One region of the Castellaniella ginsengisoli genome, then DNA from elsewhere that is predicted to be linked to it. Evidence: predicted binding sites of a transcription regulator. Region 1 holds the regulator's gene; the other holds the start of a gene.

Region 1 (15,551 bases):
CTGCACGGAGACCGGCCAGCCGCAAGCGCCCCAACTGGCCCTCAATTTCCGAACGATCAGCGCCCCGATACTTGCGCTGGGAGCCGAGGACGACCCTTATGGGACCGAGGCGGCGCTGGACCGCCTGCTGCGCTACTACACCGCCAGCCGCCGCAGCCACCTGCGGCTTGCCCCGCAGGATGTCGGGCTGGACGCAATCGGCCACTTCGCATTCTTTCACGAACGCTTCCGCGACATTCTATGGCCCTATGCCCTGGAATGGCTGCGACACGCGGCCTTGCCCGAAAAACCCGCCGGGCGGTTGAAGATCATGCCGGCCGGCGATTGAATCGCGCAGGCCCCCCACCCGATTGCTGCGAACGCATGCCTCAAAAGGAACCAGACCATGAATGACCGACATCCCGGCGCCCCGCGGGCCAACACCTTGCTCATCACCGGCGCCGGGCGCGGCATTGGCGCGGCGACGGTCCTGGCCGCCGCGCGCCTGGGCCGCGACGTCGTCCTGAACTACGTCCGCGACGAACACGCGGCACAGTCCGTAGCGGCATCGGTCCGCGCCCTCGGACGCCGGGCCTTCATCATCCAGGCCGACGTCGGCCGCAGCGAAGACATCCGGCGGATGTTCGACTGGATCGACGCGGAGGTCGGGCCGCTTGATGGCCTGATCAACAATGCCGGCATCACGGGGCCGATCGGCTCCTTTACGGACACGACCGACAGCACCATCGAACACGTGTTCCGGGTCAACGTGCTGGGCGCGCTGCAATGCGCGCGTGAAGCCTTGGCGAATTTCCGACGCCATGGCGTGCCGGGCGTGATCGTCAATGTGTCTTCGGTCGCGGCCCGGACGGGAAGTCCTGGAGAATACGTGCATTACGCGGCGAGCAAGGCCGCGCTGGAGGCCTTCACCCTTGGCCTGGCCAAGGAAGTGGCCGCCGAGGGCATCCGGGTCTGCGGACTGGCTCCAGGCAGCACCCTGACGGAAATCCATGCCACCGCGGGCGAACCGGGCCGGCCCGCCCGCATCGCGCCCAAAATCCCCATGGGCCGCCTGGCGGAGCCGGCCGAAATCGCCGAAGCCATCGTCTGGTTGGCCTCCCCGGCGGCTTCGTACGTGACGGGGACGACGCTGGCCTGCGCTGGAGGCCTTTAATCGCCCCCGATCCGGTCACTGCGCTTTGAGAGGCCTGCACCATTCCCCGTCAGGCCCACTTTCCGGGGGCGTCTCGCCCCCGGATCGGGAAAGCGGCATCCAGAATCATTGATCCAGATTAAAAACCATTCAATCTTCCTGGTTATCACCGGGAAAATCCGCCTTCTTCCGCAGGGCCGACTTTACAATCGCTGACGCACTGAGCCATCGTCGGCGCCGCTCCCCGGCTGCCGGATTGACCGGAAGGCCTCCATGAAACAAAGCTCGCTCGATACCCTCCTGAACAGGCTTCGCCTCTGGCAAAAATTCGCCGTGCTGGCGCTGTTCGGCGTCGTACTGGTCGCCATCCCCTTCAGCCTGTACGTCAACGAATCCGGCAAGACCATCCGGGCAACCGAGCTGGAATCCAGCGGCCTGGAGCCCATGCGTCTCCTGATGAAAACCCTGCAACTGACGCAGCAGCATCGCGGCCTGTCCATGATCACACTCAACGGCGAAACATCCGCCGAAGTCCGGCGCTCGGCCCTGCAGGCCGAAACGGACCGCGCCTTCGAGGCGCTGGACACAGCGCTGACCAAGAGCGTCGAAACGCCCGCGCTGCTGGCCGCCTGGCAAGAAGTCCGTCAAGGCTGGAGCGCCCTCGCCGCCCAGGTCGCCCGAAAAAGCCTTGCGCCCGCCGACAGCTTCCAGGCCCACGTCGAACTGATCGCCCGCCTGCTTCGGGTGAAATCCCTGCTGCTGCAACACTACGGCTTGAGTTTCGACCCGCAGGCTCAAGGCTACTACCTGATCGATACGGCGCTGAACCAGGTGCCCATGCTGACGGAATTGTTCGGCCAGGCCCGCGGCTTCGGATCGGGCCTATTGACCCGCCATGAGGCGTCCGATGCCGAACGGCTGCGAATCACGGTACTGATCAATCGCGCCGAAGAGCACTACATCAGCCTGAACGACGCTCTGGAAAGTGCCATCCGGCAGTTCCCGGAGCTGGCCGCCAGCCTGGCCGAACCCGGCAAGAAAGCGCTCCGGGAAGCCCGCACGGCCATCGAACTGGCCCAGAAGGAAATCCTCCAGGCTGAAGCACTGCGATTCCCGAGCACTGATTTCTTTGCCCGCTACACGCAGGCGATCGACGCCCAGTACCAGCTTAATCAGGTCGCGCTGGCGCAGCTTGAATCCGTGCTGGACAACCGCGCCCGCAGTCTGTCGCGCACCCGCGTTCTGCTGGCCGGGGGCATCGTGCTGCTCAGCCTGCTGGCGGGCCTGGCGAATTACTTCATCACACGGGCGCTGCTGCGCCAGTTGGGCGGTGAGCCGGCCTACGCCACGGCGCTCCTGAACCGGATCGCCACGGGCGATCTGGCCGTGCCCATCGAACTGAAAGCCCAGGATCGTACCAGCCTGCTGTTCGCCCTGCGGGACATGCGCGACCGCCTGGCCGATATCGTCAGCCAGGTCCGTGCCGGCTCAAACGCCATCGCCTCGGCCTCGGCGCAGATCACCGCCGGCAACCTGGACCTGTCCTCGCGCACCGAGCAGCAGGCCAGCTCCCTGGCCGAGACCGCCGCCACCACCGAGCAGATCACCGCCACCGTACGCCAGAACGCCGACAACGCCCAGCAGGCCAACACCCTGGCCGCCTCGGCCGGCGGAACCGCCACCGACGGCGGCGCCATCGTCGCAGAACTGGTCTCCACCATGAGCGAGATCAACGCCAAGTCCCAGCAGGTCGCCGACATCATCGGCGTGATCGACAGCATCGCCTTCCAGACCAACATCCTGGCGCTGAACGCCGCCGTCGAGGCCGCCCGCGCAGGCGAACAGGGCCGCGGCTTCGCCGTGGTGGCCGCCGAAGTCCGGGCGCTGGCCCAGCGCTCGGCGGGCGCCGCCAAAGAGATCAAGGGCCTCATCGACGCCTCGGTGGAATCGACCGCCAAGGGCAACGAGCAGGCCGCGCGCGCCGGGGCCACGATGCAGGACATCGTTGACGGCATCCACCGCGTCACCGACATCATGGGCGAGATCAGCGCGGCCAGCCGCGAGCAAACCACCGGCATCGAGGAAATCAACATCGCCATCACGCAGATGGACGACGTCACCCGCCAGAACGCCAGCCTGGTCGAGGAATCGGCCGCCGCGGCCGGCAGCCTGCAGGAGCAGGCCGACACCCTGGTCGATCTGGTCGCTTTCTTCCGGCTCGACACGCCCGCCACGCCCGACACGCAGCGGCAGCCGGATTCTCCGCGAACGCCTCAGCCGCGCTTCCAGGCGCCCCGCCTGCTGACCGCCCGTTCCTGAGCCCCGCCGGCCCGCGCGTGCGCCGCCGTCCCTGTGTCCGGCTTGCGACACACGGGCGGCGGTATTCGCCGTCCGCCCGACTGAAGTCTTAACTTTCAGGCGCTTGTTTCGTAAAATTTCTTGTCAGTCTGCGGCTGCCACCGCAGGCGCTTCTTCCGCCCCCGGATCCACTCCGATCCGCGCACCGGTTGCGCCCATCCGCTCATGTTTCAAGCAGAACGCCTTTTCCGGCCTGTCCGGCCGGCGCCGTACGGCCCTCCCGGCGATCGCGCCGCGACGCCCCTTCCCCCGAGGACTGCGTCCGCCTTCCGCGCGAATCCGATCTCCCGGCACGATGCCCGGTTTTTCGCACCGGCCGATCCGCGCCCATGACCCCGGCCTCCGCACCCTTTTCCCTGCCTCGCCACCTGGCGGTCGGCATTCTCATCCTCGTCAGCGCGATCTTCGCCTCCAACCACATCGCCGCGCGCATCGCCTTCGATGACGGCGCAGGCGTCCTGCTGGGCATCCTCTGCCGGGCAGGCGCCAGCCTGCTGGCATTGTCGGGCATCGTGCTGTGGCGCCGGCAGAGCCTGGGCCTGCCGATGCGGCTGAGCGCCTGGCAGGCCCTGCTCGGCCTGTTGATCGCCCTGCAGAGCTTCTGCCTGTACTCCGCCGTGGCCCGCATTCCGGTCGCCCTGGCGCTGCTCATCAACAGCTTGTTCCCCCTGTTGTTCGCCCTGCTGACCTGGGCGCTCGGCGGCCCTCGTCCGAGCCGCCGGGCCAGTCTGCTGATGGGGTTGATTCTGGCGGGGCTGGCGCTGGTCCTGGATCTGCCCGGCCTGCTGGGCGGCGGCGTTTCCTTGAGCGCCCGCTGGGCAGCCGGTGTTCTGCTGGCCTTCGGCAGCGCCAGCTTCTTCGCCTGCGCCTTGTGGATCACCGAGCACCGGCTCGCCTCGCTGGCGGGCCCGGTGCGCAGCTTGTACACGATCTTGATCGTTTTTTGCGCCATGCTTGCCGCAGGCATGGCCGATGTCATGCCGGGCGGCATGCGCGTTCCGGACGGCTGGGCCGGCTGGGCCGCCCTGGCGGCCCTGTCGCTGTGCTACGCCACAGGATTCTGCACCCTGTTCATCCTCATGCCCCGGCTCGACATGCCGCGCAACGCCCCGGTCATGAACGCCGAACCCGTCGCCAGCCTGATCCTGGGCTGGCTGCTCCTGGACCAGGCCTTCAACGGCCGCCAATTGCTGGGCGGGCTGATCGTGCTGGCCTGCATTGTCATCCTGGCCTATTCGCGGCGCCGCTGACGCCCTCCTCTTTCACCCAGTCCCTCACATGCCCGCCCTTTCTTCAGCGCCCGGTTTTCCGCTCCCGCGCACGCGCCGCTGTCTGCTTGCGCCGATCCTGTGCCTGTTGGCACTGGCCCCGTCTTCAGCCGCCCGCGCCACCCTGCCGGCAGAGCCGCAGGCCGCGCCGAAAGCCACGCTACAACCCGCCACGCCCGCCCGCGCGGATTGCCCGGCAGGCAAGATTCTGAGCTTCGTGGCCCATCCCGATGACGACCTGCTGTTCATGAATCCCGACCAGGACGACGCCATCCGCGCGGGACGCTGCGTGCATACGGTCTATCTGACAGCCGGCGACCGGGGCGAGGGCCTGGGCTACACCTTGGCGCGCGAGCGCGGCATCATGGCCGCCTATGCCGATATGGCCGGCACGGCGGATGCCTGGAACACCGATGGACTGACCGTCGGGCGGCACACCCTGGTGCGCCACACCTTGCGCGCCCACCCGCGCGTGCGGCTCATCATGTTGCGCTTGCCCGATCCCTGGCTGGGCGACGGCTGGGGCAGCCTCACGCCCATGAGCCGGGTGGAATCCGTGCCCCACGCCCGCGTGCGATCCTATGCGCCTCATCCCAGCACCTATACGCGCGACGAACTGGTTCGCTTGCTGGCCGGACTGATCCGCCAGGAACGCCCCCAAGCCATCCGCCTGATGGATCCCTCGATCACCATTCCCTACCGGTCGCTGTGCTGGCGCTGTGCGGGGCATGACCATCCCGACCATATTGCGGGCGCCCGATTGGTCGAGGACGCCATGGCGCTCGCGCCGGGCGACTATTCCCGCACGCGTTATCTGAACTATCCCACCCAAGAGCGGCAAGCCAACCTGGACGCCGTCCAGACGGCTCGCAAAACAATGATATTCCTGCGCTACATGCGGGACGACACCCGGCTCTGCCCGCCCGGGGCCGATTGTTCGGCCCCGGGCGGGCCGGAAGCGCTCTGGGTAGGACGGCAGTATTATGCGCAACCCGCCGGGCAGGCGCTCCAGGCCCAGGCCGACCCCGGCGCCTCAAGCGGGCAACGCTAGCTGCCGCCGTCGGCGGGTTTCTCCATCCGTGCAGCCTGCTCCAGGACACGCTCATCGCGAGCGTCCAGGAGACCGGCGGCGCGCGCGCGCGCGATCAGATCCGGCCGCCGGGCCGCGGTCAACGCCAGGGATTGCTCCCGCCGCCAGATGGCGATTCGGGCATGGTGTCCGGACAATAGGGGTTCGGGCACCGCGTCGCCTCGCCAAGCCTCGGGGCGCGTATAGTGCGGACTGTCCAGCAGGCCGCTCAGGGCGGGATTGAAAGAGTCCTGCACGGCGGATTCGGCATCGTGCAGCACCCCGGGCAGCAGACGCACCACGCTGTCCATCAAGACCATGGCCCCCAGTTCGCCGCCCGACAAGACAAAATCCCCCAGTGACACCTCCTCGTCCACATAGCGGTCGATGAAGCGCTGGTCGATGCCCTCGTAGCGGCCGCAGATCAAAATGGCGCCCCGCTCCTGCGCCCAGCGCTGGGCGCGCGCCTGATCATGCGGACAACCCGCCGGCGACAACAGCACGACAGGCGCCGGCGCGCCCACCGCATCCGCCCCCGCCTTCAGGCGGGCGGCGCGGGCGGCCTCGACCGCCAAGGCCAGGGGTTCGGCCAGCATCACCATGCCCGGACCGCCTCCATAAGGACGATCATCCACCGTGCGATGCACATCAGACGTGAAATCGCGCGGGTTCCAGGTCTCCAGGGACCAGATCCCCCGGGCATGCGCCCGGCCGCTCACGCCCTGATCGCGCACGGCGGCGAACATCTCGGGAAACAGCGTGATCAGATCAAAGCGCATGGCACGACTCGGAAAAGAAGGACCGGAAGCAGCGCACGGCACGCAAGCGCGCTGCTGGATGCGCCGTGTCAGAAATCGGCGGGCCAGTCGCTGTCGATCCGGCGAGCCTCGAGATCGACATGCTGCACATGCGCCGCGACAAAGGGCACCAGGATGTGGCGCGGACGGTTGCGGGCGTCGACCAGCGCATGAAAAACGCCATCGGCGTCCGGCGCGCCCAGTGCAACCTGCAGCACGGCGTGGGCGCCGTTGTCCAGCACCTGGTCGACCCGCCCGAGGCACTGAGGACCGTCATCCCCGATGCCATGGAAATCACAGCCGATCAGGTCGATCCAATAATATTCGCCATCGCCCGCTGTGGGAAACGCCGCGCGTGGCACCCAGACGGTATGGCCCTGCAAGGATTCAGCCGCATTGCGGTCGTTCATCCCGTCGACCTGGGCGACCAGGAACCGCCCCGCCTGACGGCGGCAGGCACGAATCTTCAGGTTGCGCGGACGCACTGAAGCGCCTGTTCCCAGAACGGGCTCAGGCGCCTTGAACCACCAGACCGGCGCCCCCTTCAGCGCGTCCGCCTGGGGCGAATAAGGCTGTATTTTCAGCCAACCGCGCACGCCATGGGCCGAGACCACCCGGCCGACCTCGACCAGGTCGTCCGGCGGTACAGCATCCACGCACACGGCATCGGCCATCGTCGGCACGACGATCCGCGATCAGGCGGCGGAGGCGACCTTGGCGGAATAATCCTTTACCAGGCGGGCCACGGTGTCGGACAACTGGGCACCGTTGTCCACCCAATGCTGGACGCGATCCAGGGCCAGGCGCAGATTTTCCTGACCTTCACCGGCGACGGGATTGTAAAAACCCACGCGTTCGATGAAACGGCCATCGCGGCGATTACGCGAATCGGCAGCAACGACATTGTAGAAGGGACGCTTCTTCGAGCCGCCGCGGGCCAGACGAATCACAACCATTGATAATCCTTTGAAAATGCTGTGAAAAACGCAAAATTTTAGCATCAGTCAGGCCGTCTTCGCAATGGATGCGAATGAACAGCCTGCGAAAACCGTGAAAAACAACACATCAACGACGCCGGACGTAATGCACCCGAACATCATCGCCGCGCGTCTGCTGCGCCAGCAAAGCATTGCCGGTCTGCTGGCAGAACGCCTGAAAATCCCGATCCGCATGCGGGTCGGTGGTCAGCACGGCCAGCACCTGGCCGCTCTCCAATCCAGCCAAGGCTTTCTTGGTGCGCAGGATAGGCAAAGGGCAATTCAAGCCCCGGGCATCGATTTCCTGATCCGTACGCGGAATGTCTTCGCTCATATCGATTCCTGGCTCTGTGCCCGGGTTCATGCACCCAGCCGCTCGGCCAGCCAGGCCCGCACACCGGCCAGGGCGCCGTCCAGCGCAGCCACGTCGGAGCCTCCCCCCATGGCCATGTCCGGCCGGCCACCGCCCTTGCCGCCCACCTGAACGGCGACGGAGCCCACCAGGTCGCCGGCCTTGACGCGCGCCGTCAACTCGGGGCTGACACCCGCCACCAGGCTGATCTTATCATCGGCCACGGCGGCCAACAGGATGACCGCGCCCGGAAGCTTCGACTTGAGCTGATCGACCATGCCGCGCAAGGCCTTGGGATCCACACCCGCCAGCCGCGCGGCCAGCAGCTTCACGCCGGCGACGTCCACTGCCTGGCCGGCCAGGTCGGAGCCCGCGGCGGCGGCCAGTTTGTCTTGCAGGCGCCCGAGCTCACGCTCGATCTGGCGCGTTTGCTGCTGCAGCGCATGAATGCGGTCGGGCACCTCGGCGGGCTGGGTCTTGAGCAGCCCGGCCGCCTGGTCCAGCGTCTCGCGCGTCTGCTGCACCCAAGCCAAGGCGTTGCGCCCGGTCACCGCTTCGACGCGGCGGATGCCGGCGGCCACGCCGCCTTCGGAAACGATCTTGAACAAGCCGATATCGCCAGTGCGCGCCACATGCGTGCCGCCGCACAGTTCACGCGAGAACCCGATGTCGAGCACCCGCACCGTATCGCCGTACTTTTCGCCGAACAGCGCCATGGCTCCGCCGGCCACCGCTTCGTCGTAGGCCATGTGCTGCGTCCGCACCGCCTGGTTGGACAGGATCTCGTCGTTGACGATGCCTTCCACCCGCGCGATCTGCTCGGCCGTCATGGGCGCATCATGGGCGAAGTCGAAGCGGGTCTTGTCCGGATCAACCAGGGAACCGCGCTGCTGCACGTGCTCGCCCAGCACCTGACGCAAAGCCTTGTGCATCAGGTGGGTCGCCGAGTGATTGCGCATCGTGTCGGCACGGCGCCGCCCATCGACTTGGGAGTGCACGGCATCCCCCACCGACAGCGTTCCCTCGGCCAAGCGGCCGTGATGGCCAAAGACCGCGCTCTGGATCTTTTGCGTATCGGCAACCTGGAAGCGGGCCGAATCGCTGCGGATCTGGCCCGTATCGCCCACCTGCCCGCCGGATTCGGCATAGAACGGCGTGGCATCCAGCACGATCACGGCATCCTGCCCCCGGGTGATCGTGGCGACCGACGTGCCGTCCACATACAGGGCCGTCACCGTGCCCTGCCCCTCAAGATGCTCGTAGCCATCGAACCGGGTATCCACGCCATCGTAGCTGAGGTCGGCGCTCGCCTTGAACTTGCCGGCGGCACGCGCCTGTTCGCGCTGGTGCTCCATGGCCCGCTCGAAGCCTTCCAGGTCGACCGCAATGGCGCGTTCGCGGCAGATATCGGCCGTCAGATCCACCGGAAAACCATAGGTATCGTAAAGCGTGAACAGCGTCTGGCCATCCAGCGCCCGGCCAGCCGGCACAGTCGCCAGGGCCGATTCCAGGATGCGCATGCCGTTTTCCAGGGTTTCGCCGAAACGCTCTTCCTCTTGGCGCAGCACCTGCTCGACCCGGGCCTGCTGGGCGGCAAGCTCGGGATAGGCCTCGCCCATCTGCTCGACCAGATCGGCCACCAGCCGATGGAAGAACAGGCCTTTCTGGCCCAGCTTGTGCCCATGGCGCAGTGCGCGCCGGATGATGCGGCGCAATACGTAGCCGCGCCCCTCGTTGCCGGGAATGACTCCGTCCACCACGAGGAAGCCGCAGGCGCGGATATGGTCGGCGATGACCTTCAGGGAATTGTCGGCCAGGTCCGGGCAGCCGGTCTCGCGCGCGGCGGCGCGAATCAAGCTCTGGAACAAGTCGATCTCGTAATTGGAATGGACATGCTGCATCACGGCGGAAATACGTTCCAGCCCCATGCCGGTATCGACGCAAGGCTTGGGCAGCGGATGCATCACTCCCTGGGCATCGCGCTCGAACTGCATGAACACCAGGTTCCAGATCTCGATATAGCGGTCGCCGTCCTCTTCGGGCGATCCCGGAGGGCCGCCCCAGATGTCGGGGCCATGATCGTAGAAGATTTCGGAACAGGGGCCGCAGGGGCCGGTGTCGGCCATCTGCCAGAAATTGTCCGAGGCGTAGCGCGCGCCCTTGTTGTCGCCGATGCGGATGATGCGCTCGCGAGGAACCCCGATATCCTGCGCCCAGATGTCGTAGGCTTCGTCGTCTTCCTGATAGACAGTGACCCAGAGCTTTTCCTTGGGCAGACCGTAGACTTCGGTCAGCAGCGTCCAGGCATACGTGATGGCATCGCGCTTGAAATAATCGCCAAAGCTGAAATTGCCCAGCATCTCGAAGAATGTATGGTGCCGGGCGGTGTAGCCGACATTCTCCAGATCATTATGCTTGCCCCCGGCGCGCACGCAGCGCTGCGCAGTGGTCGCCCGATGATAGGGCCGCGTGTCCTTGCCGGTGAAGACGTCCTTGAACTGGACCATGCCGGCGTTGGTGAACAGCAGCGTCGGATCATTGCCCGGCACCAGCGGCGAGGACGGAACGATCTGGTGTCCCTTGGATTCGAAAAAGGACAGGAATTTCTGACGGATCTCGGAGGTTTTCATTCGTTTGGCCGCGAAGGGGGAAAGCCGGGAACGCGCTGCGCGAGCGCGCGGGAAATCCAATCGGAACTTCCCGAGCCGAGCATTATAGATGCAATGGCTTGCCCTCCGCGCGGCGCTCCGCCGTCCGGGGCGCGCCTAAAGCGCCTCGATGGCCGGATAGAACTCGCGATTCTCGCGCAGCATGCGATCGTGCACATTCTTCAGCACGGTATTGGCCTCGGCGCGAAAACCCTCGGGATTGCGCGTCAGCATCGTGGCATTGGCCCAGCGGCGGGCGAAATTGATGAAGGCATTGGCGATGCCTTTCATGTCGTTCTGGTAATCCGCGCTCATGCGCGCCATACGCTCATTGCCACTTTGCTCCAGCGAGGGATACAGGATGCGGTCTTCGATCGCCAGGTGTTGAATCACCACCTGAGCGAGCGTTTTCAGTTCATGGGCGATATCCACCGCATGATCCGAGACCCCTTGATGGGACAACCGGCGCAGCAAACTGATGCCGCTGAGGATTTCGACGTGCTGGTGTTTGAAACGATCGATATTCATGAAGAGATTCCCTCGCCATTGTGGTTCGGCAGTTTGTGCCGCATAAGATGTATTTTAAATAAATCTTATAAGCGACGCAAGGCGGCCGCAGGCCCGCGGGCCCGCCCTACAGCAGATGTTCGTAGTCGTCGGAGTCGGCGTCGGGTTCCCAGGAATGGCTGGACAGCCAGGCCCGGATGCGCGCCACGGCCTGGGACCGCAACTGGGACACCCGGCCTTCCGTGACCTCCAGGACGGCGGCAATTTCCTTTTGGTTCAAATCCTGCTCGAACTGCAGCGACAGCAGCAGTTGCTCGCGCTCCGGCAGATTGCGGATCGCCTCGATCAACGCGGCGCGCAGGCCTTCGCGCATCAACCAGTCCAGGGGGCTGCCGGCCGCCCCTCCCACCGAGGCATCCAGCGCGCCCTCGCCATCGTGATCTTCCCGATGCTGCGCCAAGTCTTCGTACATCAGCACCTGAACGCCGCGCGCTTCTTCGAGCAGCGTCTGGTATTGCGCCAGGCTCAGGCCCATTTCCTCGGCGATTTCAGTCTCGGTTGCCGGACGCAGCAGGCGATGACGCAAGACCTGGATGGCCTCCTCGATGCTGCGCGCCTTGGCGCGTACGCTGCGTGGCAGCCAATCCTGGCTGCGCAGCTCATCGAGCATGGCGCCGCGGATCCGCGTGACCGCGTAGGTCTCGAACTGGGCATCGGCCTGCTGCTGGTAGCGCCTCACCGCGTCGAGAAGCCCCATCATGCCGGCCTGCATGAGGTCATCGAGTTCGACGCTGGCCGGCAGCCTGCCGATCAACGCCAGAGCCTGCCGGCGCACCAGCGGCGCGTGGCGAGCGATCAACTGGTCCTCGGAAAGAGGCATCGCACAATCCGTGAAACACGTCATAAAATGCAAGTATGCCCTAGGAATGCCGCGGATGTTTTTCCAAGGTACGCGGCTTTTCCCCGTGATTTCCCGCTCGACCCCCCCTCGGGGATGCGGCGGCCCGCCCTTCCAGAGAAAGAATCCTAAAGTTTTTCCGAATTCCGCCGTTATGCCTGAGTGAAAAACCAGGTTGCGTCCGATCCGGGAGTCAAACCCCGGGCGCTTCCTGGCCAGAACAAGCCATCCGGACAGGAGCACGCATGATTCATCCCATTGGAAACCAACTGGCATCCTCAAGCCTGGGTCTGGCGGCTCCCGTATCCGAACGCCCGGCCGCCCAGCCAGAGCCGGCCGTCCAGGTCACGCCCGCCGACGACGCCCAATCGGGCCGCTTCAAGAAGCAGGCCGATGCGCGCGAACTCGGCGGGCAGCAGATCATCGAGCCGCCCAAGTCTTCCCTGGAAAAAGCGCTTGAGTCGGTCAACAACAGCCTCAAGGCCTGGTCCACCGGCATGCGCTTCGAGATGGACGAGGACGCCCAACGGCTGGTCGTCTCGATCGTCGACAGCGAAACCGGCGACGTCTTGCGCACGATCCCGTCCGAAGCCGTCCTGCGGGTCGCAAAAATGATCGTCCAGCTTCAAGGCTCCGGGGTGGATACCCAGGCCTGACCCTCTGAACAGAAACGAAATTCAACCCTATGAATCGCCTTTGCCGCCGCAGAAACGGGGCATAATTGGCTGAACGGAGAACCACATCATGGCATCAATTTCTTCTCTTGGTCTGTCCGGCCTGCCCCTCACGGACTTGCTCGACAAGCTGCGCAATAACGAAAGCCAGGTCCTGAACACCATCAAGAGCAGGCAGACGGCGGCGGAAACCAAACTGTCCGCCTACAGCAAACTGAAGTCCTCCGTCGAGGCCTTCCAGAAGGCCGCCCAGGCCGTCGGCAAAGCGGACGCCTTCGGCGCAATCGCCGTGAAGTCCGGTTCGGATGCTTTTTCCGCGACCGCCGACAGCTCGGCCATTCCGGGCCAGTATTCCATCCAGGTCGACAAACTCGCCTCGGCCCAGACCCTGGTCTATGCCGGGCAGGCCGACCGCACGACCGACATCGGCACCGGCGGCACCCTGAAGATCACCGTCAACGGCACCGAACACTCTCTCGACCTGACGGACAAAGGCACGTCCCTGAACGACCTGGTGTCCGCCATCAATGCCGATCCCGACATCGGCGTCAACGCCACCATCGTCAACGACGGCACGCCCGGCAGCCAGTACCGCCTGTTGCTCACCAGCCGCGAAACCGGCACGCAAAATGCTGTCACCAACATCACGGTCGACGGCAATGCCGAACTGGATGCCTTCCTGGGCTACGCCGGGGGCGGCTCCACGGCGGGTGTCACCGTCCAGGATGCCTCCGATGCCGAGCTCACCATCAATGGCATCGCCGTCACCAGCCAGAGCAACACGATCGAAAATGTGATCGACGGCGTCAAACTGACGTTGAACCAGACCACCACCAGCGCCGCCAGCCTGAGCCTCACCCGCGACGACAGCGTCGCCAAAAAAGCCGTCGAGGATTTCGTCAAGGCGTACAACAGTCTGCTGGACACGGTCGGGACACTGACAAAATACACTGTCGGCGCCGACAACCCATCCAGCCCCCTGACGGGCGACTCGCTTGCCCGTTCTGTGCAGACCCGTATGCGCGACGCCTTGTCAGGCGCCATCGATTCCGTCAATGGCACCACGCTGTCCAAAATCGGCATCACGACCGACCCCAAGACCGGCAAGCTGAACATCGACGACACCAAACTCACCAAGGCGCTGTCCGAAGACCTCGAGAATGTGAAATCCCTGTTCACAGGCACCACCGGTGTCGGTGCCCGCGTGGATCAGACCGCAGAAACCTTCACCCGTTCCGGCGGCCTGTTCAGCACCGCCACTGACGGACTGAACAAGACCATCTCCGACATCAAAAAGCAATACGACGCGACCGCCGACCGCATCGATCAGCGCATGGAAACCTATCGCGCCCAGTTCACCCAACTGGATAGCATGGTCAGCCAGATGAACTCGCTCAGCAGCTATCTGTCGCAACAGCTCAGCGCGCTCAGCAGCAAGAGCAGCAAATAACCCGCCATGACTTACGCACCCCGCTCCCGCACCGCCCGCGCCACCGGCTCCTATGCCAACATCGGGCTCGAGACCGAAGTGCTCGGCGCCTCGCCCGAGCGCCTGATCTCCTTGCTGTTCCGGGGTGCGCTCACCGCCATCGCCCAGGCACGACATCACCTTCAAAACGGCAATATCGCGGAACGCGGCAAGGCACTGTCCAAAGCCATCGACATCGTGGATTCCGGCCTGAAGGCGGGCGTGGACACCGAACGCGGCGGCGAGGTCGCCCGCCTGCTGATCGCTTCCTACGAACTCATCATCCGCGACCTGATGCAGGCCAACCTGCACAGCGACGAAGCCAAGCTCGATACGGCCGAAAAAATGCTGATCGACCTGGCCGGCGCCTGGCATACGGCCGTCGATCCGCAATTCAGCGATCCGCCCCCCAGCCACTGACCGGAATTCAGTCCCTTGAGCACGTCGCACGCCACCATCCTCGAGCATTACCGGGAAATCGCCGACCTGTCGGGCCAGATGCTGATCAAGGCCGAAGCACAGGAATGGGATGAACTGGTGGCGCTTGGCGCCCGCTATCAACTGGCGGTCGAACGGCTGAAGGCGCTCGACCCGCTCGACGATGACCAGAAAAATGCCCGGCGAGAACTGCTCACGCGCATTCTCGACGACGACGCCCGGATCCGCCAGTTGATTGCACCGGAGCTCGAACGCCTGAGCCATCTGCTGGGCACATTCAAGCGCCAGCGCACCGTCCTGCAAGCCTATTTCAGTACGGTCCGCCCCCACTAGGGCGGCTCCGGAAACCTCGCCGCCATGAGTATCGGTGCCCCCTCCAACCTCGGCACGCTGCTGATCCAGCGCCTGGATGCCGTGCTGGGCACCACACTGGGCCAACAGGCCAATCTCGTCTCCGGCGCCGGCCCTCAGGCCGTACCCCAGCCGGCGAACCCCGAGAATCCCACCGCGCTGCAGAATCAGGCCCAGCGCCATCCCCGCGAAGCGGTCGACCAGGCCAACCAGCAAGGCCGCCAGCAGGCCGCCGTAGGCAAGGCCGTGCGCGACATGCGGCTGGACAATCTGCTGGGCAGGGGCACGACCTTCCATGGCACCACCCAATCCGCTCCGACCACGCTCGGCTACGCCGCCCGCATCATTCTCGCCCTGCTGAACCAGTTTCCCCAGGATGGCCAAGCGGTGCGCGGGCAATCGCCCCTATTGTCCAACGCCGCCGGCGGCCGGGCTGCGACCGGCGGCAATCTGGCCGGGCTGCCGGGCGGCGCACCAGGCGGCGCGGGCGCCCCGGCGGCCGGCGCTTCGTCCGCCCAGACGGGCGGAGTCGCCCAGACCTGGGCCCAGCTCGCCACATCGCTCGGTCAGCCGGGCGCCCTGGCCGCGCGCTTCGCCCAGGCCTTGTCGCATTC
Region 2 (15,551 bases), 200 kb from region 1:
TCGACTCCGCCGGCCGCGCCGAAAGCGCCGCCCAGGAGCGCGCCGAACTGGACATCCTGAAAGAATTCCTGCCCCAGGGCGCCGCGCCCGAGGAAATCGCGGCCGCCCTCGACGCGGCCTTTGCCCAGGCGGCCGATCAGGGCCTGCAAGGCGGCGTCGCCATGGGCGCCATCATGGGACAACTGAAAAAGACCTTGGCCGGCCGCGCGGACATGGCCGAAGTATCGGCCCAGGTCCGCGCCCGGCTAAACGGCTGAGACGGACAGGCCGTCCCGCAGTTGCCGGACCAGGCCGGGATCGCGCACGAACGCCCGGCCGAAGGCGACGGCTTCGCACTGCCCGGCCTGCACGGCACGCAGCGCGCTTTCGGGGTCGAAGCCTTCGTTCAACACCAGCGCACCGCTGAAGGCATCCCGGATCACCGGCGCCAGGGCATCCGCACCCTCGTGTTCGCGCACACAGATGAAGGCGATGCGCCGCTGGCCCAGTTCACGGGCCACGTGGCGGTACAGCGCGGCCGGATCCGAATCCCGCATGTCGTGGCGATCGCCACGCGGCGACAGATGCACCCCGACACGCCCCGCCCCCCAGATGCCGGCACAGGCGTCGACGATTTCCAGCAGAAACCGGCTGCGCTTGCACACGGGGCCGCCGTAATCGTCCTGGCGGCCATTCGAGCCGTCATGCAAAAACTGATCGATCAGGTAGCCATCGCCGGCATGCACTTCCACGCCGTCGAATTCCGCCAGCCAGGCATGGCGCGCCGCCTGCTCGAAATCCGCGATCACGCGCCGGATCTCATCGAGCCGCAGGCTGCGCGGCACCACGAAGCCTCCCGGCTGCGGGCATACCCCCCGGCTGCAAGCGATGGCGCTGGGCGCCACAGGCATCTCGCCCGACAAGTATTCGGGATCGGCCACCCGGCCGGCGTGCCACAACTGCAAGACAATGCGCCCGCCGCGCCGATGCACGGCATCCGTCACGGCGCGCCAGCCCTCGACCTGGCTGGAGTTCCAGATGCCCGGCATATCCGGATGCCCAACGCCCAGGGGCGACACCGAAGCCGCACCGGCCAGGATCAGGCCGGCCTCGGCGCGCTGGGCATAGTATGCGCGCATGCCATCGTCCGGAATGCGGCGCGGCGCCGCACCCATGCCCGTCACGGGCGCCATGACGACGCGATTGGGCAGCTCGATTTCCCCCAGCCTGACCGGATCGAACAAACTTGTCATATCATGCGGGAAAAAGCGGGGCTGGCTCAGCGCATTCCCCAGGGTAGTTTGCTGCAACGCACCATCCAAACAGTCAATACATTCAAAAATCCATCAGGGTTTTTACCAGATTTTCGCCCCCATGACCATGGCCGCGACGCCACCCCGGGCTCATCAAAAGCGTCCAGGCCTCCCGGCTGCGGGGGCGATATGCTCAAATTGCGCCAACAGGAACACGGAAGGATCACCATGGGACAATTCGCCGTCATCGGCCTGGGCCGCTTCGGCAGCGCCACCTCGCTGGAATTGATGCGGCTGGGCCATTCGGTTCTGGGCGTGGACGCCGACGGCCGCGTGGTCGACCAGATGGCCGACAAGCTCACCCGCGCCGCCATCGCCGACGTCACCGACCGCGACGCGCTGGCGGAGCTGGGCCTGGCCGAATACGACGTGGTCCTGGTCGCCATCGGTGAAGATCTGCAGGCCAGCCTGGTCTGCACCGTGCACCTGAAGGCCCTTGGCGTGAAGGTCTTGTGGGTCAAGGCCTCTTCGCGCGCGCATCACCTGATCCTCGCCAAACTGGGCGCCAACCGCATCATCCACCCAGAGGATGAAATGGGCATCCGGATCGCCCAGGTGCTCAGCTACCCCATGGTCAACGACTATATCTCCCTGGGCAATGGCGACTTCGTGGTCGAGATCGAAGCCAGCGCACAACTGGATGGCCGCACCCTGGGCGACGCCCTGACCACCGACCCGCCGGGCGCCATCCACGCCCTGGCCGTCAAGCGCAAAGGCGAGACCACCGTGCATCCCACCGACCAGTTCGTGGTGCGCGCCAAGGACACCCTGATCCTGTTCGGTCCGCTGCATTTCCTGAAAAACGCCGCTCCGAAACTGAGCTGAGCCGCCCTCCCATGACCCGGCACCCCGTCCGCCCCGATTGAGCATGGCCCGCATCAACCTCCATCCGCTGCAGGCCTACCGCCAGGCGCGCCATACCGGCCAGTTGCAGGCCAGCCCGCCGGCCGTGCTGGCCGGCAGCTTCCTGGTCCTGATCCTGGCCGGAACCCTGCTGCTGGCCCTGCCCATCGCGCAGCGCCACCCTTTCGGCGTGTTCGAGGCGCTGTTCACCGCCACCTCCGCCGTCACCGTCACCGGCCTGATGCTGATCGATCCGGCCACGGACCTGACTTTCTTCGGCCAGGCGGTGCTGCTGGCCCTGGTGCAGATCGGCGGCATCGGCTTCGTCACCTTCGCCATCATCGCCACCCTGACGCTGGGCAAGCGCGTCAGCCTGAAATACCAGGCGCTGGCGCTCGAAGCCTTCAATCAGACCAGCGTGGCCCGCATCCGCCAGACGGCGCTGACGGTGCTGAAGTTTTCCCTGGCCATCGAAGGCGCGGCCGTCCTGATCCTCACGCTCTGGTGGTGGCGCCACGACAGCCTTGAACATGCCTTTCTGCTGGCCGGGTTCCACGCCGTCTCGGCTTTCAACAATGCCGGCGTGTCGCTGTTCCCGGGCAGCATGGCCGGCTTTGCCGGAGACCCGGTCACGACCTTCGTCATCACCGGATGCATCATCCTGGGCGGCCTGGGCTTCAGCGTGCTGGCCGACATCCAGCAGAAACGCAGTTGGGCCACACTGGCCTACTACACGCGGCTGATGCTGATCGGCACCCTGATCCTGAACCTGGCCGGTTTCATGCTGTTCTGGCTGATCGAGGCGCGCAACCCGCACACCCTGGGGGCGCTGCCCGCCGCAAGCCAGGGGCTGGCGGCCTGGACCCAGGTCATCGCGGCGCGCACCGCCGGCTTTGCCAGCGTCGACGTCGGCCAGCTCTACGACAGCTCGCGCTTCCTGCTCACCGGCCTGATGTTCATTGGCGGCGGCTCGCTGTCGACCGCCAGCGGCATCAAGCTCGCCACTTTCATCGTCCTGCTGGCCGTGGTCCGCGCCTACATCCTGCAGCGCAAGGAGGTCGTGCTGATGCATCGCACGATCGCGCCGGAAACCATCCAGAAAGCCCTGGCCCTGATGATGATGTCGGGCCTGCTGGTCTGCCTGGGCATTTTCCTGGTCAGCCTGTTCGAGGATATGCCCTTCATCGCCGTGGTCATGGAGGTCATGTCGGCCTTCAGCACCACCGGCATCAGCCCCGACCTGACCCGCGCCCTGAGCCTGCCCAGCCAGATCGTGCTGATGCTGTTGATGTTCATCGGCCGCCTGGGTCCCCTGACGCTGGTCTACAGCCTCGGCACGCAACGCCGCAGCCGGGTGCGCTACCCCGAGACGGTCGTCCAGATCGGGTGAACCTTGGCCCATGATGTACTACTATTACTCCTTTCCCAATCCCAACCTCTCATTAGGATTCCGTCCATGGTGATTTCCATCGCACGACAGGCTGCGCTGTGCGCCGCCCTCGGCCTTGCAGGCCTGGCCACTACGGTTTCGGCCGCCACGCTGAAAATCGGCACCGAGGGCGGCTATCCGCCCTGGAGCATGGTCGACGCCAGCGGCAAGGTCACCGGGTTCGACGCCGACGTCGGCCAGGCCCTGTGCCAGAAGCTGGACATGAAATGCCGCTTCGTGGTCCAGGCCTTCGACAGCCTGATCCCGGCCCTGCAGGCCGAGCGCTTCGACCTGGTGATTTCCGGCATGTCCGTCACCGCCGAGCGCGCCAAGGTCATCTCCTTCAGCATCCCCTATGCCACCGAGGATTCCGCCTTCGTGCTGCCCAAGGGCGATGCCCTGCTGAAGGCCGCCGATCCCAAGGCCCTGATGGCCGGCCTGGCGGGCAAGACCGTCGGCGTGCAAAGCGGCACCACCCAGGGCGCCTTCCTGCAGAAATACGCCCCGGACATGAAGCTCAAGACCTACGAGACCCAGGACCAGATGCAAATGGACCTGGCGGCCGGCCGCCTGGACGCGACCTTCTCCGAAGTCACCCCCCAAAGCCAGTTCCTGGAGACCTCCGGCAAGGAGAAATTCGCCTTGGCCGAGGCCGTGGTCAAGAGCAGCGCCGACCCGGAAGTCCTGGGCCTGGGCATCGGAGCGGGCATCAATCAGAAAAACACCGAACTGAAGGCCAAGGTGGACAAGGCCCTGTGCGAGCTGATCACCGACGGCACCATCAAGGCCTCCAGCACCAAGTGGTTCGGCGTCGATCTGTCCAACTACGCCGCCTGCAAGTAATCCTCGACCATGCCTGACGACGCAAGCGGCCCCGCCCGGGGCCCGCGTCACGCCCCCAGGGCCGCCGGCGGCTTCATCCCGGCACCGCCCTGGGGTTTTTGCTCGATTCCATGATCCAGTCTCTGCACGATATCCTGAGCGCCGGCTGGGGCGGCATGCTGCTGCGCGGCGCGGCCATGACCGTTTTCATCAGCATCTGCGGCATCTGCCTGGGCATGGCCATCGGCATTGCCGGCGCGGCCGCCAAGACCGGCGCCAACCGTGCGGCGCGCGCGCTCGTCGCCCTGTACACCCTGATCGTGCGCAGCATCCCCGAACTGCTCATCATTTACCTGCTGTTCTTCGGCGCGGTGCAGCCCGCCGCCGACCTGGCCGACTGGCTGGAATGGGACGACCTGATGAGCACCGTGTTTCCCATGCTGGTCGGCATCCTGGCCATTGCGCTGATCTCGGGCTCGTACAGCGTGGAGGTCTTTCGCGGCGCCTTCAAGGCCATCGATCCCGGCCAGCTCGAAGCCGCCCGCGCCATCGGCCTGGACCGCCGCCAGTGCCTGCGCCGCATCACCCTGCCGCAATTGTTCTGGTACGCCTTGCCCGGCGCCAACAACGTCTGGCAGGCCGCCCTGAAGGACACCGCCCTGGTATCCCTAGTGGGCCTGGTCGAACTCATGCGCGCCGCCGTCCTGGGCGCCGCCGCCACGCGCGCGCCCCTGGCCCTGTACCTGATGGCCGGCATCCTGTATTTCCTGATCGGCGCCTGCAGCCAGGGCCTGTTCGTCTGGGCCGAGCGCCACTTCGGTCGCGGCATGCGGGGGGCCGGGCGATGATCGACCTGTTCGAAAAAGCCGTCCCGGTCCTGATCGAAGGGTTCTGGATCACCCTGCGCATCGGCCTGTTCTCCATCCTGTTCGCCTCGCTGCTGGGCCTGGGCGCGGCATTGATGCGCACTACGCGCCACCCGCTGGTGTCGGGCACCGCCTTTGCCTACAGCACCGTGTTTCGCGGCACGCCGCTGCTGATTCAATTGTTCCTGCTGTACTACGGCATCGGCACGCTCGAGTTCGTACGCGGGCAGCCCGCCTTGTGGTGGCTGTTCTCCGATGGTGCGCGCTGCGCCATCCTGGCCATCGCCCTGAACAGCGGCGCCTACATGAGCGAAGCCATCCGTGGCGGATTGCAGTCCGTGCCCACCGGCCAACTGGATGCCGCCGCCTCCTGCGGCATGAGCCGCCTGCAGATCTTTCGCCGCATCCGTTTCCCCCTGGCCATCCGCCAGGCCTTTCCGGCCTACAGCAACGAGCTGGTGCTGGCGATCAAGGGCACCAGCCTGGCCTCGACCATCGCCGTGATGGAACTGACCGGCTTCGCCCGCCGCCTCATGAGCCAGAGCTACCTGATCGTCGAGACCTTCGTCATCGCCGGCGTGCTGTATCTGGCCATCAACGTCACCTTGCTGGGCTGCGCCTGGCTGGTGGAACGCAGTTTGGGGATCCGGACGGGGGCTTAATCCAGTGTCCATGCACGCCGACCGGCGAGCCATCATTCATGAAACACGCACCCGATCACCCCTGCCCCTGCGGCCTGCCGGCCGCCTACGCCGACTGCTGCGGCCGCTGGCATCATGGTCCCTTGCGCCTGCGGGCACCCGACGCCCAGGCCCTGATGCGCTCGCGCTACAGCGCCTATGTACTGGATGAACTGGACTATCTGCTGCAGACCTGGCATCCGGACACCCGCCCCGCCGCGCTGGAGCCCAATGAGCCAGGAACACGCTGGCTGGGCCTGGATGTGCGCCGCCACGAGCGGGCCGACACCGATCATGAGACTGAATCACACCGGGTTTTCAGGAGGCTTCGATTCTTGAGAGAATGGAGCCATGAGCAAGAACAACAAGTTTTCCCCCGAAGTTCGTGAGCGCGCCGTACGGCTGGTCCAGGAGCATCGTGGCGAGTATCCATCGCAGTGGGTAGCAGTGCAGTCCATTGCGCCCAAGATCGGCTGCTCGGCATACACCCTGTTGAAGTGGGTTCAGATCCAGGAAGTGGAGGCCGGTACGCGGGCCGGCGTGCCGCAGGCAGAGCAAGAGCGCATCAAGGCTCTGGAACGTGAAGTCAAGGAATTGCGCCGGGCCAATGAAATTCTCAAGTCGGCCAGCGCTTTTTTCGCTCAGGCGGCGCTCGACCGCGAACTGAAGAAATAAACGCCTACATCGACCAGCATCGGGGCCTGTATGGGGTCGAGCCGATCTGCAAGGTGTTGCAGGTCGCCCCGTCAGCCTACCGGCGATATGCCGCCCGATGCCGGAATCCGGAACTGCGAAGCCTGCGAGCCAAGAGGGATGAACAACTCATGGTGAATATCCAGCGTGTGTGGGAACAGAACTTTCGGGTCTATGGAGCCCGCAAGGTCTGGAAGCAGTTGAATCGAGAAGGGGTGATGGTGGCGCGGTGCACCGTGGAGCGTCTGATGCGACACCTTGGCATCGAGGGGATCAGGCGCGGCAAACGGGTTCGCACCACGATCCCTGATAGCGCAGCTGCCTGTCCACGAGATCTGGTGAAGCGGCGCTTCGAGGCCGACCGGCCCAATCGACTGTGGGTCGCAGATTTCACCTACGTCTCAACCTGGCAGGGATGGTTATACGTGGCCTTTGTCATTGACGCCTATGCCAAGCGTATCGTCGGCTGGCGAGCCTCCAGCAGCATGACGACAGACTTTGTCTTGGATGCCCTGGAGCAGGCTGTCTATGACCGAAGACCGACGCAGTCCGATAGGCTCGTCCATCATTCCGATAGGGGATCCCAATACGTGTCCATCCGCTACTCCGACCGATTGAGCGAGGCCGGAATCAATCCATCAGTCGGCAGCACCGGAAGCGCCTATGACAATGCGCTGGCCGAAACGATCAACGGCCTCTACAAAACGGAAGTGATTCATCGGCGCGCGCCCTGGAAAACCAAGGCTGCCGTGGAATTGGCGACCCTGGAATGGGTCTCGTGGTTCAACCACCAACGCCTGCTCGAATCCATCGGCGACATTCCGCCCGCTGAGGCCGAAGCGCGATACTATCGGCAACTTGCAGCGCCGACTGTGGAACCTGTTTTACTTTAACCAAACAGCCTCCGCGATCCCCGGTGTGATTCATGACCGTGGAATTCGTCGCCCGGGTGCGCATCCACGGCCGCGCCACCCGGATCCATGAAACCAGCCGCTTCACACGGCTGGAAGGGGTGTGGGTGTATGTGGATGGGACCATGGTGGAATAAAACCAGGAGTCACACGAAGCAGGCCCCAGCCTCCTACCAAAGCCGCGGCATACTTTTGCAAAGCCGAGGGCGATGGCGAGTACTTGTCCGTGATCGTCCTGGGCAGGCCCATAAACCGCTTGATCAATCGCGAAAGACGTCATCCAGCGTCGCAGCGTCCAGAATGTTCAAGGACCAGGTTTCCAGGTCGCGCGCCCGGGCGCTGCGGATGCGCTGCTCGGTCGCCTCGTCTACCGCGCCGAAGCGGCGACGAACCTGGCGCAGCAAGAGATCGGCCTGGCCTTCGACACGACCTTCGACACGACCTTCGACACGGCCGCGCTTGATGCCTTCGCGTTCAATCAGCGTCACGTACGTCATCTTGTGTTCCTCCGACAGGGCGTTGACCGCCCGCAGGTATTCCGGTTCCAGATCCTTGGGCAGCGTGATCATCCATTCAATCAGGCGGTAGATCTGGCCGGCGGTGTTCGGCGCATAGCCATAGCGCCGCAGGCTGCGGACCAGTTCGAATTTGGGCCCCAGGCGCGTGCGCTTATCCCGATAGCGATTGGCCTGCAACTGCGCCATGACCACCACCGCGAACGGATTGCCGGCCGCCCGGGATTCCAGTTCGTCCCAGCGTGACCGCCATGCCTCCAATTCTACGACAGGAAAGGTGAAATGCACGCCCTGCCCCCGGTGTTCGTCGGTGTAGACCAGATGGTCGCCCACACCCGGGTTGTCCAGCAGAATGCCCAGGCTGTAGACGGGCGGCGGCAGAGCCAGATCGCTCTGGCGCATCAGGCGGGTCTGGATGCGATGGCGGTATTCGTACATCCGCCAGGCGAACAGGCTCAGGGACTTGCGGCCGCGCAGGCGGCGTTCGACCTCGACGTGGATCAGCAGCCAGGCCGCGGCGCCGCTGCACAGGCGCACCTGGACCAGCTTGTCCACGAAGCGGCGGCCCTTCTTGCCCGGCAGGGCAATGGCCTGCAGCTCCTTGTCCAAAAAAACCGGCGCGGCTGTGCGATCTATTTCAGCATGCAGACCCGGGACCAATAGTTCGAGGGCTTGCAGGAAGAAAACCTCCAGCGCTTCCTTCCAGGGACTGTCGTGGTCGTCGATGGGCGCAGCGGCAGACAGTGCAGTGTCGAGGCCGGGCATGGCAGGGCTCCGAATCCGGGAGCCCCATTCTGGGCAAGACCCGCCAGCATCACCAGACTGGGATGTACGGACGGATCAAACGATCCCGTCATCCCATTGGGGCTGTGTCAGACGATACGGTTCAAGCCGGTTTGACGGCGATCTTCAACACGCCGTCGCGCTGGCGGGCAAACAGATCGTAGGCCGCGACGATGTCATCCAACTTGTAGTGGTGGGTAACCAGCACGCCCAGATCCAGCCGCTCGGCGGCAATCACGTTCATCAGGCGGCGCATGCGCTCCTTGCCGCCGGGGCACAGGGCGGTGCGGATACGGTGATCGCCCAGGCCGGCGGCAAAGGCATCGAGCGGAATCTTCAGATCCTGCGAATACACGCCCAGGCTGGACAGCGTCCCGCCCGGCTTGAGGCAGCGCAGCGCCTGCTCGAACGTGGTTTGCGTACCCAGCGCCTCGATGGCCGAATCCGCACCACGCCCGCCGGTCAACCGCATCACCTCGGACACCACGTCGCAATCGCGGAAATCGAGGGTGACATCGGCGCCCAACCGCCGCGAAATGCCCAGGCGGTGTTCGTTGCCGTCCACCGCGATGATGGTGGTCGCCCCCAACAGGCGCGCGCCGGCGGTCGCGCACAGGCCGATCGGCCCCTGGGCGAAGACGACCACCGTGTCGCCCAGGCGGATGTTTGCGTTTTCAGCCCCCTTGAAGCCGGTGGACATGATGTCCGGGCACATCAGCACCTGTTCGTCGGTCAGGTCGTCTGGAATCGGCGCGAGATTGGCCTGTGCATCGGGCACCCGCACGTATTCCGCCTGGGTGCCGTCGATCAGATTGCCGAAACGCCAGCCGGCGGTGGCTTTGTAGCCGTGGCAGCCGCAGCGCCCTGACGGAATCAAGTAACTGCCATCCTGCGACGGGACGCCGTCCTGCGCGGCGTAGGAACTGAAATTCGGGCAGATCGCCCCCGCGATCACACGCTGACCCTCAGCGTAGCCGGTGACCGCGCTGCCGAGTTTTTCGATGACGCCCACGGGCTCATGACCGACCGTGAGACCCGGGGCGACCGGATATTCGCCCTTGAGGATGTGAACGTCGGTGCCGCAGATCGTGGTGGTGGTGATGCGGACCAGCGCATCGTTGGGGCCGACATCGGGGATGGGTTTTTCAACCAGCTCGATTCGGCCGGGTTCGACGAACACGGCTGCTTTCATTGTGGCGACCATGATGCTCTCCTTGGATGCGATCAGCGGAATCCCAGCCTGCCCGCCCGCAGGCGATGGCTTCATCGTATAGCTTCGCTGCGGCCAAGAGTTTGCGCCACATCATGAGAACCCATACTCATGCAGAGCATGGGTTCCGCCGCCGGATGCGGACAGCCTAGCCTGGCCGCATCGCCCGGGCCTTGTCCCGGTATTCGGCCGCCTGGGCCGCCCGCCCCGTGTTCTCGTACAGCACGGCCAGGTTCTGCGCGGCCAGATAGCTGCCCCGGCCAGCGACGGATTCCGACAGGTCCGGGCGTTCACCGATCTCCAGGCACTTCAGCCAACTGGATTCCACAATCGGCAGAAACCGGGATTCTGCCTCGGCGGGGTGCTGGATCGCCCAGTCCAGGAAAACGTCCGCGACGCAGAAGAAATAATCCGGGGAATCCTGCCAATAGGGGAATTCTTCCTCGGCCAGTAGAATGGCCCGTTCCAGATGCCCGGCCTGCTTCAACGAATACAAAGCCCGCACGACCAAGTCGTGGCGGAACTGCTGTGCGCCCGTCGAATACGCCATGGCCTGCAAAAAGTGCCTGGCCGCCTCGTCGTGTTGTCCATAGATGGCCAGCTCTTTGCCCAACTGATACGCCAGATAGGCATCCTGCGGGGTTTCAGCCAATGCCTGACGCAACAGGGCTTCGTTACGGCCTTTTTTGGCGGCCAGCCCTTCGGGCATGTAACCATCGTGGCCCACGTGCACCTCGAGCCGCTGCCTGATCAGCCCCTGGTTGTTGACCGGTTGCTCGTGGATCCTGCCGGCATAGCGGACACCACGCGGCAGAATGCGCGACACCCACTCAATGGATTCCCGGACCTCTTGCCCCTGCATGAAACGATTGTGGATCGCCACCTGGCCGATGAACGACTGACTACCCAGGGTACTCAATAAATCATGCCCGGAGACCAGCCAGTTATCGGCGTCCAGGATCAGATTCCAATCCGCCGATGAACAGGCCAGCGCCGCGTTGCGTGCGGCCGAGAAATCATTGGTCCAGTCGAAGTGATGCACCTGGGCGCCAAAACCCCGGGCTATGGCCACGGTGTCGTCCGTCGAGCCTGTATCCAACACGATCGCGTCGTCGACATATCCTTGCACGCTGGACAGGCACCGTGCCAACGTGGCCGCACCGTTCTTCACGATCATGACCAAGGCGATGGTGGGGGTTTTCATAGGCTTATCGTACCTAATAAAAAAGCCACCGGCTTACGCCAGTGGCTTCCACATGCCGGGGCGGCCGAAACCGCCCCGATCCGTTGCGCGAATTAACGCAGCAGGGACAGCATGGTTTGCGGGACCTGGTTGGCCTGGGCCAACACGGCGGTACCGGCTTGCTGCAGAATCTGAGCCCGCGTCATGTTGGACACTTCCACCGCGTAGTCGGCGTCTTCGATCCGCGAACGCGAAGCCGACAGGTTGGTGATCGTGTTGTTCAGGTTGTTAACAGTCGAGGTCAGGCGGTTCTGCACCACACCCAGCTCACTACGAGCCTTGTTGACGTTTTCCAGCATCTTGTCGACAGTGTTGATGACCTTGTGTGCATTGTTAACGGCGCTGCCTGAGGTGCCGGACCCGCCGGTCGTACCCGTGACTGTAATAGCGCCAGAGGTGTCAAAACCACCACCAGTCGCACCAGTAGTCACACCGCTCAAGAGGCCACCAGCAGCCACCGTCGCGTTGAAGGTCTTGATCTCGATGACGTCATTCGACGTCGTGTTGGAACCCACTTGGATCGTCAAGGTGCCGCTGGCTTTCAGCAGATCAGTGCCGTTGAATTTCGCGCCGTTGGCAACACGATCGATTTCCTGTAGACGCGCTGAAATTTCATCCTGGATTGACTGACGGTCAGTCGTACCATTGACGTCGTTGGCCGCCTGGACAGCCAGTTCGCGAATACGCTGCAGGTTATTGTTGATTTCGTTCAGGTTGCCTTCGGCGGTCTGGGCCAGCGAGATGCCGTCGTTGGCATTGCGGGCAGCCTGAGTCATGCCCTTGATCTGGGCGGTCATGCGGTTGGCGATGGCCTGGCCAGCGGCGTCGTCCTTCGCGCTGTTGATGCGCAAGCCTGAAGACAGGCGCTCGATAGCCGTACCCAGAGAGGACTGGGACTTGTTCAGGTTGTTCTGGGAGACCAGAGCAAGATAGTTAGTATTGATAACAGCCATGAAAGACTCCTAAGTGATTCGGCGGAGATCCGCCCGTATTGCCCAGGATGACAAACCGAGTGACCTCCTGTTCTGGCTCATTAACGGTACAAGGACAGAGAACTTTAGGGCCACCATAGAGAAAAGCCACCGACTTGCGCCAGTGGCTTTTCCACATGCCGGGGCGGCCGAAACCGCCCCGATCCGCTGTGCGAATTAACGCAGCAGGGACAGCATGGTTTGCGGGACCTGGTTGGCCTGGGCCAACACGGCGGTACCGGCTTGCTGCAGAATCTGAGCCCGCGTCATGTTGGACACTTCCACCGCGTAGTCGGCGTCTTCGATCCGCGAACGCGAAGCCGACAGGTTGGTGATCGTGTTGTTCAGGTTGTTAACAGTCGAGGTCAGGCGGTTCTGCACCACACCCAGCTCACTACGAGCCTTGTCGACGTTTTCCAGCATCTTGTCGACAGTGTTGATGACCTTGTGTGCATTGTTAACGGCGCTGCCTGCGGTGCCGGACCCGCCGGTCGTACCCGTGACAGTGATATCCGCCGCACCGGTAAAGCCACTAACAGCAGCAGCACCGCTCAAGAGGCCGCCAGAAGCCACCGTCGCGTTGAAGGTCTTAATCTCGATGACGTCATTCGACGTCGTGTTGGAACCCACTTGGATCGTCAGAGTGCCGCTGGCTTTCAGCAGATCAGTGCCGTTGAATTTCGCGCCGTTGGCAACACGATCAATTTCATCAAGACGCGCTTTGATTTCATCTTGGATTGACTGACGGTCAGTCGTACCATTGACGTCGTTGGCCGCCTGGACAGCCAGTTCGCGAATACGCTGCAGGTTATTGTTGATTTCGTTCAGGTTGCCTTCGGCGGTCTGGGCCAGCGAGATGCCGTCGTTGGCATTGCGGGCAGCCTGAGTCATGCCCTTGATCTGGGCGGTCATGCGGTTGGCGATGGCCTGGCCAGCGGCGTCGTCCTTCGCGCTGTTGATGCGCAAGCCTGAAGACAGGCGCTCGATAGCCGTACCCAGAGAGGACTGGGACTTGTTCAGGTTGTTCTGGGAGACCAGAGCAAGATAGTTAGTATTGATAACAGCCATGAAAGACTCCTAAGTGATTCGGCGGAGATCCGCCCGTATTGCCCAGGATGACAAACCGAGTGACCTCCTGTTCTGGCTCATTAACGGTACAAGGACAGAGAACTTTAGGAGGTCAGCAAAAATTTCCAGGGTACGCTACGGACGCGGCAACCAAGCCGCCACCCATTGATCCAGGAAAGCGCCTTCCAACATCCAGGACTGGCGGACCGCCGCTTGTAGAGCGTCGCCTTGTCGTGCCAGGGCCTCGGGCTCTGCCAGATGCTCTCTGACCGCTTTTTCCCAATCCTGATAGCGATTGCGCACCCGCGTTACAGGTAAATCGCAGCGATACGGTTCGATATCGGTACATATGATTGGTACCCCGCAGGCACCAAGTTCCAACAAACGCAAATTACTCTTACTGCGATTGAATTGGTTCATTTCCAAAGGCACTAGTGCCAGGTCCAAATTCAGTGCGGCCAATGCAGCGGGATATTTCGAAATTTCGACTCCCGGGTGAAATTCGCAACGAATGTCTTCTGGCTGCATGCCCATGAAAACCCAGTCGACCTCGTCTTCCATATCTTTAATCAAGGTGCGTATTACAGCCAAATCCCCGGTATGGCTATTACCACCAGCCCAACCTAGGCGCAGTTTTTTACCGGTACGCCGTTGCCCAGAAAGATTGCCCCAGACGTTTTTTGGCAAGCCGTTACAAGCCACCCTGATCTCCGGGTGCCAAGCAGAATACTCTTCAGCCAGTGCAGGCGTGGAAACCACCAGCCAATCCACCCGCTCAATTGCTCGACGCATCAATTTAATCAAATCCTTTGGCATAGCGCGTCGATGTATGCTGCGTACAGGCACATTGGGCAGATAGTCATCGAATTCAAGCAAGACTTTTGCCCCAACAGCATCCTGAATCCGCCGTATTTCATCCAAAATGCCCTGGTTACCCCAAGCACCCTGCAATATCACCACATCTGGCTGAGATCCAGCCACGTCAGTAAAATGAAAATTCCCGTCTTTCAACCCGCCTTCTAGTCGCCCTTCGGACTCCAGCGCCTGAAAAGGGTGGATGATCCGGTAGTGTCCACAACCCTGCCAGTCGCCATGCGACGCCAACACTACTGGTAGAGGTCGCCCCGGCAGCGGCCGATGAATTCGACTGGCCTCACGACTTAAACTAAAACCCGGGGACAGACGTCCAAAAGCAGGATGGTAGGAGGGGTCATCAACCAATTTTGGCAGCCATTTCGCATACAGGCGATCACTCTGCTCCAGATTCGGCAACGCATCCTGACCGAATTGCTCGGTCAGCAAGCGGGTAGCTCCACCCATATGCTTGAGCCGGACTTCAGCCGCTTGGGTAATCAGGTAGCCTGCCTGCGTCACCCGCAGGCACAAATCCGCATCACCATAAAAGACAGGAAAATCTGTTTCATCGAAACCGCCCAGTTCCTGGTAAACATCCCTGCGCATCATCATGCACGAAGCGCTGACCGCCCCGACGTTCTGGGTCGTCACCAGGCGATTCATATAGCCTTGAGTCTGATCTGATTCCCCTCGGAACCCAAACCCGACGCTGTTATCCATACCCAGTACCAGGCCGGCGTGCTGGACGCGGCCATCCAGATAATCCAAGCGTGCGCCGACTGCACCGACCTCGGGGCGCAAGGCATGACCCAACATCAAGCCCAACCACTCCGGATCGATCACTTCCGTGTCATTGTTCAAAAATAGCAGGACGTCCCCGCGCGCCTGCTTAGCGGCGAAATTGTTGATGGCTGAAAAGCTGAAAGGATGCGGCCATCGAAGGATGCGCACCTGCTCCAGACCCATCGCCTCCAACTGCTGCAGAAACTGAACCGCAGCCTTGTCCTGACTGCCATTGTCCACAATCAAAAGTTCATAGCGGGTATAGGCGGTTTTCTCCATCAGGCTTTCCACGCAAGCCCGCAGCACAGGCAGTTGATCGCGTGTCGGGATGATGATGGATACCAGGGGTTCACCCGAAATCGGATATTCCAGGCGGGATTCGCCCACCCGTCCGGTGGCTTGGATCGTGGCTGTACTGCCAATCCGATCCAGGTGAGCCTGCGTCACCGATCGCGCGTGCGATGCGACATCTGCATTTGCCAGCCAGGAAAACAACTGTTGATCCGTGTAAACAGCGACTTCGGGGATATGTCCCACCAGTTGGGGGCCGGCCTGTTCCACCAATCGCCAGGCAAGATCCTGAGCAG

The links. The regulator FliA, encoded in region 1, starts transcription of late flagellar genes. The targets are predictions, from matches to a motif close to CTAAAGTTTNNNNNNNNNNNGCCGNTA.
Region 2: ABRZ00_RS11725 (flagellin) is a predicted target of FliA. The motif match lies at 12,322-12,348, and genes of this name have one in related genera.

Annotation. Positions count from the first base shown of each region.
Region 1 is NZ_CP158257.1:2,283,393-2,298,943, reverse strand. Features, by position in the region: gene ABRZ00_RS10890 (alpha/beta fold hydrolase) at 1-328, shown strand, start outside; gene ABRZ00_RS10885 (SDR family NAD(P)-dependent oxidoreductase) at 386-1,153, shown strand; gene ABRZ00_RS10880 (methyl-accepting chemotaxis protein) at 1,406-3,451, shown strand; gene ABRZ00_RS10875 (EamA family transporter) at 3,820-4,740, shown strand; gene ABRZ00_RS10870 (PIG-L family deacetylase) at 4,769-5,809, shown strand; gene trmD (tRNA (guanosine(37)-N1)-methyltransferase TrmD) at 5,806-6,606, opposite strand; gene rimM (ribosome maturation factor RimM) at 6,675-7,298, opposite strand; gene rpsP (30S ribosomal protein S16) at 7,320-7,580, opposite strand; gene ABRZ00_RS10850 (sulfurtransferase TusA family protein) at 7,690-7,935, opposite strand; gene alaS (alanine--tRNA ligase) at 7,962-10,583, opposite strand; gene ABRZ00_RS10840 (hemerythrin domain-containing protein) at 10,719-11,129, opposite strand; gene ABRZ00_RS10835 (RNA polymerase sigma factor FliA) at 11,236-11,988, opposite strand; gene ABRZ00_RS10830 (flagellar protein FlaG) at 12,252-12,662, shown strand; gene fliD (flagellar filament capping protein FliD) at 12,751-14,130, shown strand; gene fliS (flagellar export chaperone FliS) at 14,137-14,568, shown strand; gene ABRZ00_RS10815 (flagellar protein FliT) at 14,584-14,919, shown strand; gene ABRZ00_RS10810 (flagellar hook-length control protein FliK) at 14,944-15,551, shown strand, end outside.
Region 2 is NZ_CP158257.1:2,481,511-2,497,061, reverse strand. Features, by position in the region: gene ABRZ00_RS11790 (GatB/YqeY domain-containing protein) at 1-257, shown strand, start outside; gene ABRZ00_RS11785 (alkene reductase) at 246-1,223, opposite strand; gene ABRZ00_RS11780 (TrkA family potassium uptake protein) at 1,461-2,117, shown strand; gene ABRZ00_RS11775 (potassium transporter TrkG) at 2,161-3,525, shown strand; gene ABRZ00_RS11770 (transporter substrate-binding domain-containing protein) at 3,592-4,407, shown strand; gene ABRZ00_RS11765 (ABC transporter permease subunit) at 4,518-5,234, shown strand; gene ABRZ00_RS11760 (ABC transporter permease) at 5,231-5,914, shown strand; gene ABRZ00_RS11755 (YchJ family protein) at 5,953-6,321, shown strand; one part of gene ABRZ00_RS11750 (IS3 family transposase) at 6,284-6,563, shown strand; AL1L pseudoknot at 6,562-6,678, shown strand; one part of gene ABRZ00_RS11750 (IS3 family transposase) at 6,563-7,518, shown strand; partial or broken gene ABRZ00_RS11745 (YchJ family metal-binding protein) at 7,554-7,673, shown strand; gene ABRZ00_RS11740 (DUF4351 domain-containing protein) at 7,797-8,816, opposite strand; gene ABRZ00_RS11735 (NAD(P)-dependent alcohol dehydrogenase) at 8,938-10,038, opposite strand; gene ABRZ00_RS11730 (glycosyltransferase) at 10,193-11,248, opposite strand; gene ABRZ00_RS11725 (flagellin) at 11,341-12,240, opposite strand; gene ABRZ00_RS11720 (flagellin) at 12,436-13,326, opposite strand; gene ABRZ00_RS11715 (glycosyltransferase) at 13,462-15,551, opposite strand, start outside.